2 regions of the Microbispora sp. H10830 genome follow, and region 1 is predicted to be linked to the other one. Evidence: predicted binding sites of a transcription regulator. Region 1 holds the regulator's gene; the other holds the start of a gene.

Region 1 (6,926 bases):
GCGTTGCGCTGGTAGCCGTCGTACGGGCCGACGATCCCGGCGATCTCGGCCGAGCGGCGGTAGGACACGGCGGTCATCAGCGAGGTGATCCCGGCCGCGATGGCCCGGCCGCCGTCGGAGTCGTACGCGTGCCCGGTCGCCATGAGCAGCGCGCCCAGGTTGGCGTAGCCGATGCCGAGCTGGCGGTACGCCCGGGTGGTCTCGGCGATCTTCTGCGTCGGGAAGTCGGCGAAGGTGATCGAGATGTCCATCGCGGTGATGATCAGCTCGGTGACCTTCACGAAGGTCGCGACGTCGAAGGAGTCGTCGTCGCGCAGGAACTTCAGCAGGTTGATCGACGCGAGGTTGCACGAGGAGTTGTCCAGGTGGACGTACTCCGAGCAGGGGTTGCTGGCCGTGATGCGCCCGGTCTCGGGGCAGGTGTGCCAGTCGTTGATCGTGTCGTCGTACTGCAGGCCGGGGTCGGCGCACTCCCAGGCGGCCTTGGCCATCTTGCGGAACAGCGACCGCGCCTCGACCTCCTCGATGACCTCGCCGGTCAGCCGGCCCCGCAGGCCGAACTGCCCGCCGTCCTCGACGGCCCGCATGAACTCGTCGGAGACCCGCACCGAGTTGTTGGCGTTCTGGTACTGCACGGACACGATGTCCTTGCCGCCGAGGTCCATGTCGAACCCGGCGTCGCGCAGCGCACGGATCTTGTCCTCCTCGCGCGCCTTGGTCTCGATGAACTCCTCGATATCGGGGTGGTCCACGTCGAGGACGACCATCTTGGCCGCCCTGCGGGTCGCGCCGCCCGACTTGATGGTGCCGGCGGAGGCGTCGGCGCCGCGCATGAAGGAGACCGGGCCGCTGGCCGTGCCACCGCTGGACAGCAGCTCCTTGGACGAGCGGATGCGGGAGAGGTTGACCCCGGAGCCGGAGCCGCCCTTGAAGATCACACCTTCTTCCTTGTACCAGTCGAGGATCGACTCCATCGTGTCGTCCACGGCCAGGATGAAGCAGGCGCTCACCTGCTGGGGGGAGCGGGTGCCGACGTTGAACCACACCGGGGAGTTGAAGCTGAAGGTCTGGTGGATCAGCGCGTGCTTGAGCTCGTGGTCGAAGATCTCCGCGTCCTCCTCGGAGGCGAAGTAGCCGTTCTCGACGCCGGTCCTGGTGTAGACGCCCACGACCCGGTCGACGAGTTGCTTGAGGCTCGACTCGCGCTGCGGGGTGCCCACCGCCCCGCGGAAGTACTTGGTGGTGACGATGTTGGCCGCGTTGACCGACCAGAAGTCGGGGAACTCCACGCCGTGCTGCTCGAAGTTGACCGAGCCGTCCCGCCAGTTCGTCATCACGACGTCGCGCCGCTCCCAGCGGACCTCGTCGTACGGGTGGACACCCGGGGTGGTGAAGATGCGCTTCATCTTCAGGCCCTTGCGCGGGCGCTTGCCCGGCCGGCCCCCCACACCCGACACGGTGCCGCTCACGGTCTCCGTCATGACTTCCCCCTCCCAGGGCCCGATGGAGCCCCTTCTCCGACCACGCTCGTTATAACCACATCGTCGCGCCGCGCCGTCGCGCGCCGCCGCCCGCCTCGTCCCGGCCCCCCGGAAGGCGCCTACTCCTCGCCCACCGTGCTGTGGGCCGCGCGGAGCCGCTCGATCTCCGCCTCGAAGTCCGCCAGCGTCTCGAAGCTGCGGTAGACCGACGCGAAGCGCAGGTAGGCCACCTCGTCGAGGTCGCGGAGCGGGCCCAGGATGGCCAGGCCCACCTCGTGGGAGGCGATCTCGGCCGCGCCGGTGCCCCGGATGCTCTCCTCGACGCGCTGCCCGAGCTGGGCGAGGGAGTCCTCGCTGACCGGGCGTCCCTGGCAGGCCCGCCGCACGCCGGCGATGACCTTCTCCCGGGAGAACGGCTCGGTGACCCCGCTGCGCTTGCTCACCATCAGCAGTACGGTCTCCTGCGTGGTGAACCTGCGCCCGCACTCGGGGCAGGTGCGCCGACGGCGGATCGCCGCCCCGTCCTCGGCCGCACGGCTGTCCACGACCCGGGTGTCCGGGTGGCGACAGAACGGACAGTGCACTTCATCGCCTCCCTGAACGCACATCCGGAACACAAGGTGTGGTGAACTTACACAGCTGTGACTACTAGATGTTGTGGTCCAACCGTAGGAGCGCCCGACCTTGAACGCAAGTCGAACCGGCCCTGGGTGAGGAAGTGCCTGCTCGGCGCGCGTGTCGCACCTCCAGTCACGGCCGCGTCAACTGCCCCGCCCGTCGTGGAATACGCCCTTTACGCGCCTTTCCCTGCCGATTTCCGTACGGCTTCTGACCTGGGCGTACTACGACCAGAGAAGATCGGGTAAATCGAACACGGGATCGATCGAACTCCCGTACGATGAGACGGACGGCGAGATCGGCGATTTCGCTGGATATCGAACAATTGTTTGACGGTGATCTTGAATCGCGGTACGGTCGCTCTGTGCGACATGAGGAACACGGATTGAGAGGTGGCATCGTGAGTGACCGAAGTGAGCAAGCGGATGGCGTCAGCGACCTCGCGGTTCGCAGGCGCGACTCGCTTGGCCTCACCCCGAGGCAGCGGAAGATCCTCGAGGTGATCCGCGACTCGGTCCAGCAGCGCGGCTATCCGCCCTCCATGCGGGAGATCGGGGAAGCGGTCCAGCTGACCAGCACCTCCAGCGTGTCGCACCAGCTCACGGCGCTCCAGCGTAAGGGCTACCTCCGGCGTGATCCGCATCGGCCCCGGGCCCTGGAGGTCCGGCTGCCGGGCGAGCCGGTGCTGTGGGTGGACCCGGACGCCACCTCCGAGGAGGAGGCCGGATTCAACCGGCCCACCGCGGCCTACGTGCCGCTGGTCGGCCGCATCGCGGCCGGTGGTCCCATCCTCGCCGAGCAGAGCATCGAGGACGTGTTCGCGCTGCCCAAGCAGCTCGTGGGCGAGGGCACGCTGTTCCTGCTCCAGGTCTCCGGCGACTCGATGATCGAGGCCGCCATCGCCGACGGCGACTGGGTCGTGGTGCGGCAGCAGCCGGTCGCCGACAACGGCGACATCGTGGCCGCCATGATCGACGGCGAGGCCACCGTGAAGACGTTCAAGCGCAAGGACGGGCACGTGTGGCTGGTGCCGCACAACCCCAACTACGAGCCGATCCCCGGTGACGAGGCCACCGTGCTCGGCAAGGTCACGGCCGTCCTGCGCAAGCTGTAGCAGCAGCGGCTCGCCGGTTCCGGACGCCGCACAGGGACAAGCCCGGCGCTCACGAGAGCGCCGGGCTTGTGCTGTGCCGTGTTCGGTCCGCCGTCAGGAGGCGGTGCAGCTCACCGGCGAAGGAACGCCGTTGGTGCCCGACCAGCTGCCGTTGAAGCCGAAGGTGGACGAGGCCCCGGCGCCCAGCGCGCCGTTGTAGGACAGGTTCGTCACCGTGACGTTCGACCCGCTCGCGCTGAGCGTGCCGTTCCAGAGCTGGCTGATGCTCTGGCCGTTCGGGAAGGCCCACTTCACGGTCCAGGCCGAGATGGCCGAGGAACCCGCCTTCACCGTGACCTCACCCTGGAAGCCGCCGGAGTACTGGTTGACGACCTTGTACGTGGCCGTGCAGGTCTTCCCGCCCGGCGACGAGGGAGACGCGGACGGAGACGCCGACGGGGAAGCCGACGGGGAAGCCGACGGAGACGCCGACGGCGACACGCTCGGCGAGGCCGAGGGCGACACCGGCGGCGTCGGGTTACCGCCACCGGTCGGCGGGATCAGGTAGGGCGAGATGATGCTCTGCTTGGCCTGGTCGACCGTCGCCCAGTCGTCCTTCAGGATGCCGCCCGTGTCACCCGAGTTGGGGTTCCACGACCAGTAGGTGAACGACATGCCGTTCACCCCGCTGCCCATGTACTTCATGAGCTCCTGGAGCCAGATCTTGTCGGTGTTGCTGGCGAGCGTGGTGCCGAACTCACCCACCATGATCGGCGCGATGTTCTGCTTGTACAGGTAGCCGAAGTACTTGTCCCAGATGGCCGGCATGTTCGCCGGGTACGACGGGTCGTCGAACCACGCCTGGTGGTAGACCGACGTGGCGTACTCGTGGGGCGAGTAGACGAGCCGGTTGGCCACGTTCAGCCGCACCGGGTACTGGCCCGCCTTGGTGAGGTTGCCGCCCCACCAGCCGCAGTCCTCGTCGTTGCTGGTGTCGTTGTCCCAGACGTTGGACAGGCCGCCGCTCGGGCAGCTCACGCCCTCCACGAAGATCAGCCAGTTGGGCTGCACGGACAGGATGGCGTTGCCCGCACGCTCGGCCGCCAGGCGCCAGTCGCGCGACTCGTCGCCGCAGCCCCAGCAGGAGCCGGTCGCGTTCGGGTTGGTGCCGTCGGCGTGCGGCTCGTTGTGCAGGTCGGCCCCGATGACGGTGGTGTTGCCGGCGTAGTGCTGGGCCAGCGACTTCCAGTCGCTGATCCAGGTGGACTCGGGGACGCCCGAGGTGTACCACAGCGCCGTCTGGCCCGCGCTGGTCGGCCGGTGCCGGTCGAGGATGATCCGCATGCCCTTCTGGCCCGCGTAGTCCACGACCTTGTCGAGGATCTGCAGCGGGGACAGGCCGATCAGGTCGGGGTTGGAGTAGGTGTTGACGCTCGTCGCCTGCGCGCCCGGCTTCAGGGCGTCGTCCGAGAACGGCACCCGGATGGTGTTGTAGCCCAGGCTCGCCATGAGGTCGAGCTGGCTCTTCCACGGGTTGTTCGCCCACAACCCGTGGAAGGTCTTGTTGTCGGTCTCCATGCCGAACCAGTTGATGCCGGTCAGCCGGACCGTGGCGCCGGTGCTGTCGACGATCTTGTTCCCGCTGGTGTGCAGGTAGCCGGTGCCCGTGCCGGCGGCGTTCGCCGGCGACCCGGTGACGACGAGAACGGTCGCCGCCATCGCGGCGGCCGTCGCCAGCCCGCCGAGAATTCGTCTGTACAAGACGTGCCTCCCACGCGGGGCGCACGCCGACGCCGAGCCATACGGTCAGGCGCGCACCCCAGACCACCGCCGGAGCGGTGGTGGTCGCGGCATGCCCTGACCGCACGCCTACATCGATATGACTAGTTTGTGGCTCGGGCGTAATTTTGTCCGGAAGGCCAGCCGATCGTCAACGTCCCGTCACGGCACGATGCCGACGAGCTTCGGCGCCAGGATCACCGCAGCGGCGGCAACTCCGGCGGGGTGGCCGGATGCCTCTCCTGCAGCGCCGCCAGGGCCAGCTCCACCGCCCGTGCCAGCTGCGGATCCCGCCCGGCGACCAGGTCCTGCGGCGTCACGACGACCTCGACGTCCGGGTCGACGCCGTGGTTCTCGACGCCCCACCCCTCGCCTTCGAGCCAGAACGAGTACCGCGGCTGCGTGACGACGGTCCCGTCCACGAGCGAGTAGCGCGAGTCGATGCCGATCACGCCACCCCAGGTCCTCGTGCCCACGAGCGGTCCGATGCCACGGTTCTTGATCCCGGCACTGACGATGTCTCCGTCCGACCCGGCGAACTCGTCGGTGACCCCCACGATCGGCCCGCGAGGCGAGTCCTCCGGGTATCGCGCCGGCTCGTAGCCCCGGGCCAGCGACCACCCGGTCACCCGCCGCTGCAGTTTCTCCAGCACCAGCTCGGAGACATGCCCGCCGCCGTTGTCGCGGATGTCCACGATGAGCCCGTCGAAGCCCATCTCGACACGCAGATCCCGGTGGAACTGCGCCCACCCGGTGGACATCATGTCCGGCACGTGCAGGTAGCCGAGCCGCCCGCCCGACGCCTCCCGAACGAACGCCCGCCGTCCCACCACCCAGTCGTGGTACCGCAGCCGCGTCTCGTCCGCGACGGGCGTGACGACGACCCGGCGGGTCTCGCCGCCGGAACCGGGCTGGACGGTCAGCTCCACAGGCCGCCCCGCCGTACCGGACAGCAGTGCCAGCGGCCCGCGGACCGGATCGACCGGGCGCCCGCTCACGGCGACGATCGCATCGCCCTCCCGGACGGCGACGCCGGGCGCGAGCAGCGGCGAGCGGGCCTCGTGGTCGGAGGACTCCCCGGGCAGGATGCGGCTGATCCGCCACACCCCGTTCCCGTCCCGGGCGAGGTCGGCGCCGAGCAGGCCCTGGCGGCGCCGGGGATCGCGGCCGGCACCGCTCGGCCGCGCGTACGCGTGGGAGGTGGCCAGCTCGCCCTGGACCTCCCAGAGCAGGTCGATCAGCTCGGAGTAGGCGCCGATCCGCTCCACGAGGAGTGCGTAGCGGTCGAGCGTGGCCGGCCAGTCCACGCCGTTCATGTCCGCCCGCCAGAAGTGGTCGCGCATGAGCCGCCCGGCCTCGTTGTAGGCCTGCCGCCACTCGGCGACCGGGTCGACGGTCACGGCCACGCGGTCCAGGTCGATGGTGACGACCTCGTCGTCCTCCCCGGTCGCGCGGGTCTGCAGGCCGTTGCCGCCGCTGGTCACCAGGCGCGTGCCGTCGCCGCTGACCTCGAAGGCCGCGAACTCCCTGCCCAGCTCGCTGACCTTGCGCTTGACCAGGTCATAGCGTTCAAGGACCGGCTCGCCGGACTCGGTGCCGTCGCCGATCTCACCGGTGAGCGGATGGCGCAGCCACAGCAGGCCGCCCTTGGCGGCACGCAGGTTGGAGTAGGTGCCCGCGGGCACCGGCACGGGCACGATCCGCGCCGCCAGCCCGTCGGCGTCCACCTCGGTCGCACGCGGAGGGTCGGGCTTGCCGTCGTCCGTGGCAGCCTCACCGGTGTCGTCCTCCCCGCCGAAGCCGCGGCCCGCCAGTGAGGGATCGAACGGCGAGGGCGTCGTGGCCTTGAGCGGCACCAGGTAGGGCCGGCAACTGGTCGGGAAGGACAGGTCGAAGACGTGACTGTCGTAGACCGGGTTGAACGTGCGGTCCGACAGGAAGGCCAGGTACTTGCC
Region 2 (6,926 bases), on a different contig from region 1:
TGTTCGGGTCGTCGACGGCGCCCTGGCCGCGGTTCTTCGCGGTGCAGTCGATCGTGCGGAACTCGGCGAGCAGCGCCGGGTCGATGCCGCTGGTGTCCTGACCGGCCAGTGGGTCGCCCGTGTCCTGGGGAGCGGCCGTCGGCGTGGGGCTGGGAGCGGCCGAGGGCGACGCCTTCGCCCGGTTGGCGCGGGCGGTCCCTGCGCCCGCCCTGCGGTGGTTCGTGGCCCTCGTCGAGGTGCTCGGCTCCGGCGACGGCGCGGTCAGCGCCTTCGACAGGGCACGGCCCGCCGGAGACGCGTTGCCGTTCGGGGCCCCGCTCTCCCTGGCCGGCGTGGACGCCTTCGAAGTGGCCGCGGGCGTCGCCGCCGCCGACCCGCTGGGCGTGGGAGCCGCGGTGGGCACCTGCGCCGGCTGGTTCGTGGCGGCGGCCACCGCGAGCACCTGCCGCATGCGCAGTTCGGCGGTGGTCGACACCAGCCGCAGCGCCTCGTCACGGCCCGCGCCCGGGATCTGGATCACGATGTTGTCGTTCGACTTCGCGACCTGGGCGTCGGAGATGCCGGTGCCGTTGACGCGCTGCCGGATGATCGTCACGGCTCGGTCGAGGCTCTCCTGCGACGGCGTCTTCCCGTTCGCCATGACCGGCGTGAGCGTCACGGTGGTGCCGCCCGCGAGGTCGAGGCCGAACTTGGGGACGAACGCCTTCTGGAGGGCGACCGTCGCGCCCATGACGAGGATGAGCGCAAGGAGCAACAGGAGTGTGCGTCCAGGCTTGCTCTGGCTACTGGTCGGTGGGGCCACTGGAGGTCAGTTCTTTCGTCGAAAGGTTGTGATCAGCCTACTCAGGACTGCTTGGTGCTCGTATCGTCACCGTTCCCCGTGTCGGAACCGTCCGTCACGGTCTCCTCGGCCTCCTCGTCCGTCACCTCGTCCACGGGAGTGAGCACCCTGCCGATCGCCGCCTTGGCCCAGCGGGTCTCGACGCCGGGGGCCACCTCCAGCACGACGTCGTCGTCCTGGAGTGCGACGACCGTCGCGAACAGGCCTGTCGTGGTCATGACCCGGACGCCCGGGGTGAGGGAGTTCTGCATCTGGACCTGCTCCTGCTGCCGCTTGCGCTGGGGGCGGATCAGGAGGAAGTAGAACACCACTACCAGCAAGATCAGTGGCAGGAACGTCCCAAGCGGGTTGTTACCCACGGGGGCCACCCTTCCGTAACGTGATGAACCGGCCTGACGCCGGAGGTCTTGTGCGCTTCACACGCGGGCCACCGCGACTTCTCGCGGGTGCGGCCAGTCAAGCCACGCAGTGTATTCGAGCCCGCAGAAGCCCGGCAACGAACCCACGGCTCGACGGGCAGGAAAGTTCCCGTTTCATGGGCTTCGCAATCGGTCTGTTACCTCTTTGCCCTGGTTTCCGCTTCCATCCGCCGCGCCGGCGCAAAGTGTGGCGGGAGGGGCGCTCAGGCGTCGTCGAAGAGCGTGGGCACCGCCACGGAGCCGACGGCGTCAGGAGGCGGAGTCAGGCCGAGGTGCGCCCAGGCGGTGGCGGTGGCGACGCGGCCCCTCGGGGTGCGGGCCAGCAGCCCCTGCCGCACCAGGAAGGGCTCGGCCACGACCTCGACGGTCTCCGGCTCCTCCCCCACGGCCACCGCGAGCGTCGACAGGCCCACCGGGCCGCCGCCGAACTTGCGCAGCAGCGCGTCGAGCACGGCCCGGTCGAGCCGGTCCAGTCCCTCGGCGTCCACCTCGTAGAGGTTGAGCGCCGCCGCCGCGACCTCCCGGGTGATCACGCCCTCCGCGCGGACCTCGGCGAAGTCGCGCACCCGCCGGAGCAGGCGGTTGGCGATGCGGGGCGTGCCGCGCGAGCGGCGGGCGATCTCGTGGGCGCCCTCGTCCGGCAGCTCCACCGACAGCAGCCGCGCGGAGCGCCGCAGCACCTGCTCCAGCTCGGCCACCTCGTAGAAGTCCATGTGGGCGGTGAAGCCGAACCTGTCACGCAGCGGCGCGGGCAGCAGCCCCGCCCGGGTGGTGGCCCCGACCAGCGTGAACGGGGCGATGTCGAGGGGGATCGAGGTGGCGCCGGGGCCCTTGCCGACGACGATGTCCACCCGGAAGTCCTCCATCGCGAGGTAGAGCATCTCCTCCGCCGGGCGGGCCATGCGGTGGATCTCGTCGATGAACAGGACCTCGCCCTCGGTCAGCGTGGACAGGATCGCGGCGAGGTCGCCCGCGCGCTCCAGCGCCGGGCCTGAGGTCATCCGCAGCGGCGCGCCGAGCTCGGAGGCGATGATCATGGCGAGCGTCGTCTTGCCGAGCCCGGGGCCGCCGCTCATCAGGACGTGGTCGGGCGGGCGGTTGCGGCGCAGGGCGCTCTCCAGCACCAGCGACAGCTGCTCGCGCACCCGGCCCTGTCCGATGAACTCGTCCAGGCGCCGGGGGCGCAGCGCGGCCTCGATCGCCTGCTCGTCGCCCTCCGGTTCCGGCGACACGAGATCCCGCTCGAAGCTCACTCGACACCATCCGCTCGACCTGCCGGGATCCGTCCGCTTCCCGGTGAAACTTTCATCGAACCATCAGCCCGCCACGCGCCCCGCACGGCGGGCGAGGCGCGGCCCTTCACGAGGTCACCGCACGCTCAGCGCGCGCAGGGCGGACTTGAGCAGCGCGGCCACCCGCGGGGTGCGACCGGCGGCGACCTCCGCCTCGGCCTCCGCGGTGACCGCAGCGACCGCCTCGTCGGCGTCCCTGGACGAGTAGCCGAGCCCGACCAGTCCCGCATGGACCTGGTCGCGCCAGACGGGCGCCGCCGCCGCGCCGTTGATCGCGGCGTCGACGGCCGCCGCCGGGGTGCCGAGCTTGTCCTTGAGTTCGAGCACGATGCGCTGCGCGCCCTTCTGGCCGATGCCGGGCACCATCGTCAGGGCCTTGATGTCGGCGCTCGCCACCGCGACCCGCAGCGCGTTGGGCGCGTGGACCGCGAGCATGGCCAGGGCCAGGCGCGGCCCGACCCCACTGGCCGTCTGGAGCAGTTCGAAGACCGTGCGCTCGTCGTCGGAGGCGAAGCCGTACAACGTGAGCGATTCCTCGCGGACAACAAGCGAGGTCGACAGCCGGGCGGGTTCGCCGACGCGCAGTCCGGCCAGGGTGCCCGGGGTGCAGTGGACGAGCATCCCGACGCCGCCCACCTCGACCACGGCGCTGTCGGCTCCGATCGCCGCCACCTGCCCCGCAACGGATGCGATCACCGCGTGCTCCCTCCCCGGTCCGGACGCCCGGCCGCGACCTCGCCGGGCCTCCCAGTCCTACCAGAGCCCGCGGGCCCCGCACCCCCGGAACGGGCCCGGGCCAGGGCGTCGGCCAGGCGGTGCTGCACGCCGCCGCGCCAGACGTGGCAGATGGCCAGGGCGAGCGCGTCGGCCGCGTCCGCGGGCTTGGGCATGGCGTCGAGCCGCAGCAGCCGGGTGACCATCGTGCCGACCTGCTTCTTGTCGGCGTTGCCGTTGCCCGTGATGGCGGCCTTGACCTCGCTGGGCGTGTGCAGCGCGACCGGCAGCCCCCGCCGGGCCGCGCAGACGATCGCGACGGCCGACGCCTGGGCCGTCCCCATGACCGTACGGACGTTGTGCTGGGCGAAGACCCGCTCGACGGCGACCGCGTCGGGCCTGATCTCGTCGAGCCAGCGCTCGATCTCCGCCTCGATGACGACCAGCCGGGACCCGATGTCGTCGTCGGCCGGGGTGCGGACCACCCCGACCGACAGCAGGCTCAGCGGCGCGCCGGGACGGCCCTCCACGGCGCCGAGACCGCATCGCGTCAGCCCCGGGTCCACGCCCATCACCCGCAGTTGGGGCAACCGCACCGGCACGCCTCCCTGATCCCGGCGGCGCGGCCGCCGCTGCGCCGAACATCTGTTCGGTCGGTCACTCTATCGCGATCAGCGGCCGCGCGGGCGCGTCAGAAGTAGTCGATCATGTACGCGGCGCAGCCGAACGCGGCGTCCAGTGCGTCGTCGGCGTCGGGAGAGCCGCCGCTCAGCAGGCCGGCGCGGCGGAGCGTGGCCGTGGGCACGCCGGCGAACAGCGCGGACATCCCGCCGATCGTGAGCCGCGTCGCGTCCTCGTGTGCCCCCTCACCACGCGCCGCGTCGCGCCGCGTCACGGAGCCGGCGCCGCCGTCCACCCGCAGCACCCACGTGCCCGCGTTGCCCGGGCGCCGGGAGTCGGTCACCTCGACGGGGGTCTCGACGCGGACCCCCGCGGGGAAGCCGCGCCCCTCGACCGCGGCGGGCAGGTCGATCAGCCGGAACATCCACCGGGTCTGGGTGACCTCGTCCTTCGACCGCTCCCGCAGCATCCAGAGCACCGGGTCGGCGGGGTCGACGCAGGCGGTCACCGACTTCGCGACGGTCGAGGCGCTGCCGACCATCGACCACAGGGCCCTGGCCGTCGCCTCCGACCCCGCCAGCAGGTTGTCGACCTCGATGTCCCCGTCGCTCCACCGGTAGACGACGAACCCGTCCTCGGCCAGGTAACAGAAGTCGTCGTCGTCCTCCAGCCACAGCCGCCAGGTCCGCTCGTCGAAGCACAGCGGCCCGCTCGCGCGGGTGGCGGCGTGCACCCTGCCGATCAGGGCCACGAGCTCGGCCGCGTCGGCGGGGCCCATGCGGCGCAGCTTGACCGCGCCGGCCGCGCCGCCGGGGCCGCCCAGCGTACGCAGCGCCTCGGCGGGCACGGTGATCCGCTGGAGCACGCCGGCGTGCTCGTAGCCCGCGCTCCGGTACACCGGCGTGGTGGCCGGGTAGAGCGCGGAGACCGCGTGGCCGAGCTCCGCGCAGCGCTCGATGGCCGCGTGCGTGAGCGCCCGGCCCACACCCCTGCCGCGGTCCTCCGGCGACACCGTCACGCCCGCCACGCCGCCCATGGACAGCGGGCGGCCGTGCCACCACTGGACGTACGGGTTGATCCTGGCCGTGCCGACGAGACGGGGGCCGTCGAAGGCGCCCAGGTAACGGCCCTCGGGCAGCATCGGGGAGACGAGCTTGCGCCAGGTCTCGGCGCCGCCGCCGGACAGCGGGCCGAAGGCGCGCCTGCGGTTGTCGAGGACGGCGTCCAGGTCGTCGCTCGTGAGATGACGGATTTCCACAACCGGCCAAGCTATGCGGGCCCCGGCGGCCTCTGCCACCGGTTTTCCGCCCCCTCGCCGAGCTGGGGCCCGAAGCTCTCCGCCGATCCGGGGCCCGTGCCCGCCTCCGGCGTCAGGCCTCGACCTTCTCCATGACCTCGTCGCTCACGTCGAAGTTCGCCCAGACGTTCTGGACGTCGTCGCTGTCCTCGAGCGCGTCGATGAGCTTGAAGATCTTGCGTGCGCCGTCCTCGTCCAGCGGGACGTTGAGCGTCGGGACGAAGCTCATCTCGGCCGACTCGTAGTCGATGCCCGCGTCCTGCAGCGCCTTGCGCACGGGGATGAGGTCGGAGGCCTCGGAGATCACCTCGAAGTTCTCGCCGAGGTCGTTGACCTCCTCGGCCCCCGCGTCGAGCACGGCCATGAGCACGTCGTCCTCGGTCAGCGACCCCTTGGGGACGATCACGACGCCCTTGCGGTTGAACATGTACGACACCGAGCCGGGGTCGGCGAGCGAGCCGCCGTTGCGGGTCAGCGCCACGCGCACCTCGGACGCCGCGCGGTTGCGGTTGTCGGTGAGACATTCGATGAGGACCGCGACGCCGCCGGGGGCGTAGCCCTCGTACATGATCGTCTGCCAGTCGGCGCCGCCGGCCTCGAGGCCGCCGCCGCGCTTGCGGGCCCGCTCGATGTTGTCGATCGGGACCGAGTTCTTCCTGGCCTTGGTGATGGCGTCGAACAGCGTGGGGTTGCCGTCCGGGTCGGGCCCGCCGGTCCTGGCCGCGACCTCGATGTTCTTGATGAGCTTGGCGAAAAGCTTGCCGCGCTTGGAGTCCAGCGCCGCCTTCTTGTGCTTCGTCGTCGCCCATTTGGAGTGGCCGGACATCGCCTAGAGCTCCCTCACCATTTCGACAAAATACGAGTGCACTCGCGCGTCGCCGGTCAGCTCCGGGTGGAAGGACGTCGCGAGCAACGGTCCCTGTCGGACCGCGACGATCCTATCCCCAGCTTCGGTGCGGCCCAGCACCTCCACGTCGGGCCCCACGGACTCGACCCAGGGCGCCCGGATGAAGACGGCCCTGATCGTCCCGCGCCCGGCGAAGTCGAGATCGGCCTCGAACGAGTCGACCTGGCGGCCGAAGGCGTTGCGCCGGACCACCATGTCGATGCCGCCGAGCGTCTCCTGGCCCTCGATGCCGCCCTCGATCCGGTCGGCCAGCATGATCATCCCGGCGCACGAGCCGTAGGCGGGCATGCCCTCCTTGATCCGCAGCCGCAGCGGTTCGAGCAGCTCGAAGATGGTGGCGAGCTTCCACATCGTGGTCGACTCCCCGCCCGGGACGACCAGCGCGTCCACCGCGGCGAGCTCCTCCTGCCTGCGCACCGGCGTGGCGGCCGCGCCCGACTCCTCCAGAGCGCGGATGTGCTCGCGCACGTCGCCCTGCAGGGCGAGCACGCCGATCTTGGGTGCGGACGTCACGGTTTCCCTTCCTGTGGTGACCCTGTTCAGGGTATGGCCACGGTCTTGCGCGCCCAAAACGATAAATCAGGAGCGGCCCAGCTTGGCCAGGGCGGGGAGGGCGCGGGCGATGGCCGTGCGCTCCTCGGGGGTCAGCGCGCCCAGCCGGCCGGACAGGTAGGCGATCCTGGCCTGCCGTACGGCCCGGAGGCGGTCGCGGCCCTCGCCCGTCAGTTCGACGGTGCGCACCCGCGCGTCGGAGGCGTCGGTGCCCCGCGCGACGAGACCGGCCTCCTCCAGGCGGTTGACCTGCACGCTCATCGTCGGCAGCTGCACGCCGTGC

What was found. Region 1 encodes LexA, which represses DNA repair genes until DNA is damaged. Its sites were predicted from a motif close to TCGAACANNTGTTCGA; they were not measured.
Region 2: a site for LexA is predicted at 3,904-3,919, ahead of ruvC (crossover junction endodeoxyribonuclease RuvC). Genes of this name have one in related genera too.

The regions. Positions count from the first base shown of each region.
Region 1 covers NZ_JABBWX010000016.1:64,561-71,486, forward strand. Annotated here, with positions in the region: gene HHX35_RS33160 (vitamin B12-dependent ribonucleotide reductase) at 1-1,481, opposite strand, end outside; gene nrdR (transcriptional regulator NrdR) at 1,601-2,065, opposite strand; gene lexA (transcriptional repressor LexA) at 2,497-3,213, shown strand; gene HHX35_RS44000 (cellulase family glycosylhydrolase) at 3,307-4,953, opposite strand; gene HHX35_RS33180 (S41 family peptidase) at 5,169-6,926, opposite strand, start outside.
Region 2 covers NZ_JABBWX010000004.1:56,073-62,998, forward strand. Annotated here, with positions in the region: gene secD (protein translocase subunit SecD) at 1-754, opposite strand, end outside; gene yajC (preprotein translocase subunit YajC) at 844-1,200, opposite strand; gene ruvB (Holliday junction branch migration DNA helicase RuvB) at 1,464-2,513, opposite strand; gene ruvA (Holliday junction branch migration protein RuvA) at 2,628-3,248, opposite strand; gene ruvC (crossover junction endodeoxyribonuclease RuvC) at 3,245-3,847, opposite strand; gene eis (enhanced intracellular survival protein Eis) at 3,958-5,145, opposite strand; gene HHX35_RS12620 (YebC/PmpR family DNA-binding transcriptional regulator) at 5,258-6,010, opposite strand; gene pdxT (pyridoxal 5'-phosphate synthase glutaminase subunit PdxT) at 6,014-6,604, opposite strand; gene HHX35_RS12630 (MarR family winged helix-turn-helix transcriptional regulator) at 6,671-6,926, opposite strand, start outside.